Linked DNA regions of Urbifossiella limnaea. The protein of the gene in region 1 interacts with the protein of each later gene in a pairwise test. Links are inferred from orthologs where the notes say so. Each region holds a gene or a part of one and is shown on either strand. Other genes may lie near its edges.

Evidence for each region.
Region 2: the proteins of rpe (region 1) and eno interact in binary tests that used the Escherichia coli proteins (3 or more experiments, as listed by UniProt). The link is inferred for Urbifossiella limnaea from one-to-one orthologs.

What each region holds. Positions count from the first base shown.
Region 1 is NZ_CP036273.1:4,136,649-4,139,775, reverse strand. The notes cover bases 243-3,054. They hold rpe (ribulose-phosphate 3-epimerase), read right to left. Parts: upstream 2,083-3,054; coding sequence 1,402-2,082; downstream 243-1,401. Other genes in these bases: ETAA1_RS16930 (HlyD family secretion protein), read right to left, coding at 2,400-3,054; ETAA1_RS16935 (hypothetical protein), read right to left, coding at 2,101-2,403; ETAA1_RS16945 (GMC oxidoreductase), read left to right, coding at 788-1,399. In the rest of the region: ETAA1_RS33850 (hypothetical protein), read left to right, coding at 1-94; more of ETAA1_RS16930, read right to left, coding at 3,055-3,127. UniProt on the Escherichia coli protein: Catalyzes the reversible epimerization of D-ribulose 5-phosphate to D-xylulose 5-phosphate.
Region 2 is NZ_CP036273.1:2,349,964-2,353,212, reverse strand. Bases 24-2,957 are described here. They hold eno (phosphopyruvate hydratase), read right to left. Parts: upstream 2,173-2,957; coding sequence 874-2,172; downstream 24-873. Other genes in these bases: ETAA1_RS09385 (deoxyribonuclease IV), read right to left, coding at 2,521-2,957; ETAA1_RS09395 (hypothetical protein), read right to left, coding at 159-728; ETAA1_RS09400 (formylmethanofuran dehydrogenase subunit C), read right to left, coding at 24-140. Also shown: more of ETAA1_RS09400, read right to left, coding at 1-23; more of ETAA1_RS09385, read right to left, coding at 2,958-3,249. UniProt on the Escherichia coli protein: Catalyzes the reversible conversion of 2-phosphoglycerate (2-PG) into phosphoenolpyruvate (PEP). It is essential for the degradation of carbohydrates via glycolysis.

The DNA.
Region 1 (3,127 bases):
CGTCGCGCTCGCCGACGCCGGGGTGGCGTCGGCGAACGCGGCCCGGATCGTCTCGTGCAGGTCGGGCTGGTTGTCCTTGACCGCCAGCACGTAGTCCCGCCCGGCCTCGACGATCGCCCGGGCCAGCGGGCGCTGGCAGAACAGGGCGTCCCCGGTCAGCACCCGGAGCGACGGCCAGGCGGCGAACAACTCGTCCAGGTGGGCCTTGAGGACCTCGGGCTCGGTCTCCTTCCCGTCCCCGATCGGCCAGTCGGCCAGGCACACCCGGGCGTCGTGGGCGAACACGTTGAGGACGTGGATCGGGTCGCCGTCGGCGTCGTGGGCCTGCTTGCTCGTCTTCCCGTCCACCGCGGCCGCGGTCGGGGCGTCGGCCATCACCCGGGCGAGCCACCCGGCCAGGGCGCCGCGGAACTCGTCGATCGAGAAGGCGGCGGCCGCGCGGCTGTAGGTCGTCGCGTGCGGGGCGTACGGGCGGGTCAGCCCGAACGCCTCCCGGAGGGCCGGCCAGTGCCGCTTGGCCCACCGGGCGAGGGAGGCGAAGTCGGGGTGCCGGCTCAGCAGCCCCAGGAAGACGACGGACAGTAACCCCGCGAACGGGTGGCGGACACCACGGCGGTGGCGAGGGTCCGTGAGTTGGCGGAACGCGGCGACCAGTGAGTCGGAAGTGGGTGACATCGGGGCTCCATCCCGAGGTGAGTAACTCGCAACCCGTCAACACGTTAACCGGAATTCTGGACTTTGCAATCGTCCTGTCTATTCCAGGGGGACGCTCGACGGCAACGGCCACGTGCAGTACCCGTTCAACGTCGAGATGAACGTGAACCACGAGTACTGGCACCTGCGGAACAACGACCCGTCCGCGGGCCTCGTCGACCACGACCCGAGCCGGACGCGGGTGGACATCAAGTTCAGCTTCGCCAACTGCCTGGACGACCAGAACGGTATCCACTCGCACGCCAACGACGGGTACACGCCGTTCGTCAGCTTCAAGCGGTTCGCCGACCTCGGCGACCTGCTCGACTCGCGGTTCCCGGCCGTCGCCGGCTGGCACAAGACGGCCGCCGAGTTCATGAACATGCTGAACGACACGCGGGACCGCGTCTTCGCCGAATTCAACGACGTGGAGGTGCTGACGAAGCGCTACGGTGGGATCAACGACGAACTCCGGCCGTTCGGCTGGGGCACCGTCCACCACGCCTGCGGCACGCTGCGGATGCCGTGGAAGGCGAACCGCGACGCGGCGTTCAACCCGCGGTCCGTCGTGGACGAGAACCTGAAGGTGTACGGCACCACCGGCGTGTACGTCTGCGACATGTCGGTGCTGCCGGTCAGCACGGCGGCGAACCCGGTGCGGGCGCTGGGCGGCCTGGCGCTGCGGCTGGCGCGCCACATCGGGTAGGCTCAGGCACCGCCGCCGGCCGCTCGCGCGGCCAACTCCCGCAGGTGGCGGGTCGCCGCGGCGGGACCTTCTTTCGCGCCGAACACCGCGGTGCCCGCCACGAACACGTTCGCGCCCGCACCCGCCGCCGCGCCGATCGTCGTGGCGTCAATGCCGCCGTCCACCTCGATCTCGCACGCCGGGTTGATGCGGTTCACCAGCCCGCGCAGCTCGCGGATGCGGTCGTTGCTCGCGGGGATGTACGCCTGCCCGCCGAACCCGGGGAACACCGTCATGCACAGCGCCAGGTCGATGTCGGCGAGGTACGGCTCGACGCGGCTCACCGGCAGGTCGGGGTTGAACGCCAGCCCCGCCTTCTTGCCGAGCGTGCCGCGGATGTGCTTCAGCATCGGCCGCGGGTCGGGGAGCACTTCGAGATGAACGATCAGGCTGTCGGCCCCGGCCTTCACGAAGCCGTCGAGGAACTTGTCCGGGTCGGTGACCATCAGGTGAACCTCGAGCGGCAGCCGGGTCGCGGGCCGCAGCCCCTTCACGACCACGGCCCCCATGCTGAGGTTCGGCACGAAGTGGCCGTCCATCACGTCCACGTGGACGCGGTCGGCCCCGGCGGCTTCCACCTCGCGGACGTGTTCGCCGAGGCGGGCGAAGTCGGCGGACAGGATCGACGGGGCAATCGCGGCCATGACGTGTCCTGGTGTGGGTCAGTACAGTTGCTGCGGCTGTTGTACCAACTCGATGTCCGCGTCCACCTTCTTGAGCTGGCGCTCGGCCTCGATGTACTGCACCTGGAAGACCGTGAGGCGGGCGGCGCTGTCGGGCGGCAGCTGGTCGAGCGGGCGGCCGGCGATCTCGGCGTCGGCCGCCATGCGGAGGTTCGACTGGTGGAGGGTGAGGTACTGCCGTTGCTTCACGAGCCCGTCGAGCTCGGTGCGCTGCCGGCGGGCGTCGGAGTCGTCGCAGCCGACGCCCGCGAGGGCGCACAGCAGCGGCAGGGCGCGGGTCATGGCGTGGCGGCGTTCAAGGACACGTCCATCTGCTGCCCGACATAAAGACCCGGGTTCGGGCTGTCAATCGCGTAAATGACCTGGAGCACCCGCGTGTCTACCCGCTCGGTATTCCCGCCGGTCAGCGATCGCTTCGGGATCACGAACGGCTCGACGCGGACGAACCGCAGCGGGAACGTCGTCCGCGGGTTGCCGCGCGGGCTGGCCGTGCCGGGGATGCCGGCGCGGAAGCGCGGGATGTCGTTCTCGTCGATGTCCACGCGCACGTGGAGCCGGCCGACGGTGCCGAGCGCCACCATCGCCGTTCCGGGGGCCGTGGCCACGTACTCGCCCGGCCGCACGTTTACCTGCAGCACGCGGAACGTCACCGCGGCGCCGTCCGGGGCGCTCATCCACGGGGCGGTCACCTTGAGCCGCATAAGCTCGGTCGCGGACTGCGCCAGCTGCGCCTCGGCCTGCGCAACGGCGGCGGCGGCGACGAGCTTGTCGGCCTGCCACGCCCCGGCCTCGGTCAGCGCCAGGTCGGCCTCCGCCTTCGCCACCTGGGCCTTGCCGACCTCGACGGCCATCTGGCGGCCGATGAGTTCCTCGTCGGACACGCCGCCGCCGGCCCGCTGGAGGCGGGCGTACTGCTTCACCTTGTCGTCGAGGGACGCCCGCGCCTCGGCCACCTTCGCGCGCAGCGGCGGCAGTTCCTCCGCCCGCGGCATTTCCTGCAGCTTCT
Region 2 (3,249 bases), 1.8 Mb from region 1 along the record:
CCGAGCGGTTCCGTGCGGTTGCCGTGGTAGACGGGGAGCCTGGCGGCTTCGAGTCGCGAGAGCCCGGCCAGCTTCTCGGGAACGATCCCCTCGACTTCGAGCGGGATCGGCGACGGGGCGCGACGGGTCAGCAGCAGCACGGCCGGGTTACTCGCGCGTCACTTGCCCAGGCCGGGGATCGGTTCTTCGGCCTGCTTCTGCACGATGTTGTAGGTGGCGAACGACCGCATCCGGTATTTGCCGTCCGGGTCGCGGACGAACGTCGCCTTCACGTGCTTGGGCACCGTGCCGCCCGGCCCCTCGGCCTTCGCGTCGAACTCCACGTCCACCGCCGGCGGGTCGGTGTCGTGGTACACGACGCGGTTGCGGTCGAAGTTCCAAGCCACGACCTTGGCGTCGAACTGGCGGGCCAACTCGACGGCGCGGCGCAGGTCGGCCTTCTTCAGCCCCTTGGCGTCGAACGAGTCGGAGACGTGGCTCAGGAACCGGTCCGGCTGCCGCTGGTTGACCGCGTCGAGCAGCGCGCCGACACCTTCGACCGCCTCCTCGCGCGGACTCGCGTTCAGCCGGTCGAGCAGGTACAGCCCGCCGAGCAGGAGCAGCGAGACGAGGAAGATGCCGACGCGCTTGCGGTCCTGCCACCGGGCCGCGACGGCGCCGGCGACGATGACCAGCGCCGCAAGGACGAGGTACGCCGTGGACGGCGGGTCGGAGAGGAACGGGGGCATAAAACAAGATTAACCACAGAGTCACAGAGGGCACAGAGAGAAGACCAAGAACCGAGACAATACCGTTCTTCAGAATGGTACTGTTCTCGGCTTTCTGTCTTCTCTCTGTGCCCTCTGTGACTCGGTGGTGAAATCGCTCCCTGAGTCACTTCCGCAGCTCGGCGCCGTACACGGCCGCGCCGCCGAGCTGCTCCTCGATCCGCAGCAGCTGGTTGTACTTGGCGATCCGGTCCGTCCGGCTCGCGCTGCCGGTCTTGATCTGGCCGCAGTTCGTCGCCACCGCCAGGTCGGCGATCGTGGTGTCCTCCGTCTCGCCGCTGCGGTGGCTCAGGATGGCCGTGAACTTGTTCCGCTTCGCCAGCTCCACGCTCTCCAGCGTCTCGGTCAGCGTGCCGATCTGGTTCACCTTCACCAGGATGCTGTTCCCGCACCCCTCGGCGATGCCGCGGGCCAGCCGCGTCGTGTTCGTCACGAACAGGTCGTCGCCCACCAGCTGCACCTTGCCGCCGAGCTTCGTCGTCAGCTTGTTCCACCCGGCCCAGTCGTCCTCGCTCAGGCCGTCCTCGATCGACACGATCGGGTACTTCGCGGCGAGCCCCGCCCACAGGTCGATCATTTCGTCGGTCGAAATGATCTTGTCCGGGGCGCTCTTGAAGAAGCAGTAACCGTCCTTCCCCTTGTGCTTCGCCTCCTCGTACAGCTCGGTGCAGGCCGGGTCGAGCGCGAACGCGACGTGCTCACCGGGCTTGTACCCGGCCTTCTCGATGGCCTTCGAGATCGTGGCGAGCGCCTCGTCGGCGCTGGGGATGTTCGGGGCGAACCCGCCCTCGTCGCCGACGGCCGTGTTCAGCCCCTTGTCGTGGAGCACCTTCTTGAGGCTGTGGAACACCTCGGCCCCCATCCGCAGCGCCTCGCGGAAGGTGGTGGCGCCCACCGGCACGATCATGAACTCCTGGAAATCGACCGTGCTGTCGGCGTGCTTGCCGCCGTTGAGGACGTTCATCAGCGGCACCGGCAGTGTCACCGCGTTGGTGCCGCCGACGTACCGGTACAGCGGCAGGCCCACGGCGGCGGCCGCGGCGTGGGCGGCGGCCATCGACACGCCGAGGATGGCGTTGGCGCCGAGCTTTCCCTTGTTGGGGGTGCCGTCGAGCTCGATCATGCGGCGGTCGAGGCGCACCTGGTCGAGCGCGCTCATGCCGGTGAGTGCCGGGGCGATCGTGTCCTTGACGTTACGCACGGCGCCGAGGGTGCCCTTGCCGCCGTAGCGGCCCTTGTCGCCGTCGCGCAGTTCGACGGCTTCGTGCGCCCCGGTGCTGGCCCCGCTGGGGACCGCGGCCCGGCCGACGGTGCCGCAGGCGAGTCGGACTTCGCACTCGACGGTGGGGTTGCCCCGGCTGTCGAGGATCTCGCGGGCGGTGACGCCCGTAATGGTGTGGTTCATGCCGATGGCATAGCATGAAGGGGTGAAGGGGTGAAGGGGTGAGGGGGTGAAAGCGAGGTGATTTTCGTCACCCCTTCACCCGCTCACCCCTTCACCCCTTCATTCGAAAACGAGCCGGCCGCGGGGAACGTCCGGGACCAGGCGGCGTCGGGGGCCGCCGCCGGTCAACCGGACCGGCCGGGGGGCCGGCGGCGACCGGCCTCCGGCCGTGCGCCCCTGCCCCCCGACCTCGTTCCCCGCGGCCGGCCGTGTCCGGTGCGGTGTGTGTGCCAGTTGTTTCGGCGGCGACGGTCGGCCGGCTTGAACCGGAGAACGGGAAATGTCAAGTCCGATGCTCGGCCGCCCACGCTACACGACCCGCCGCTTCCGCTTCGACGACGGCGGGGCCGCGAACCCCTTCAGCCGCGCCAGGTTCACCGCGTCCATCGGGTTGCCCGCGGCGTCCTCTTTCGGCGTCTCCAGAATCATCGGCATGTCGGCGAAGCGCGGGTCGCGCACGAGCCGGCGGAACGGCTCGTCGCCCATCTCGCCGAGGCCGATGCCGGCGTGCCGGTCCACCCGGCTGCCGAGCGGTTTGAGACTGTCGTTGACGTGGAACAGGCACAGCCGCTTCAGGCCGATGAGGCGGTCGAACTGGCCGAAGGTGTCGGCGTAGTCGGCGGCGGTGCCGAGGGGGTAGCCGGCGGCGAAGACGTGGCACGTGTCGAGGCACACGCCGAGCCGTTCGGGCTGCTTCACGCGGTCGAGCATGGCGGCGAGTTCGTCGAAGGCGGCGCCGAGGGTGGTGCCCTGCCCCGCGGTCGTCTCCAGCAGCACGCGAACCCGGTAGCCGCGGCACCGCTCCAGGATGATGTCCAGCGCGGCGACGACGCGCGTGACGCCGGCTTCGACGCCGGTGCCGACGTGCGCCCCCGGGTGGGTGACGACGTAGCTGAGACCGAGTTCCTCGGAGCGGTCGAGTTCGGCGGCGAAGGCGTCGATGGACTTGTGCCACAGGCCGTCGTCGGGGGCGGCGAGGTTGATGAGGTACGAGTCGTGGGCCGTGGGGTATTGGACGCCGCTGGCGGCGACGGCCTG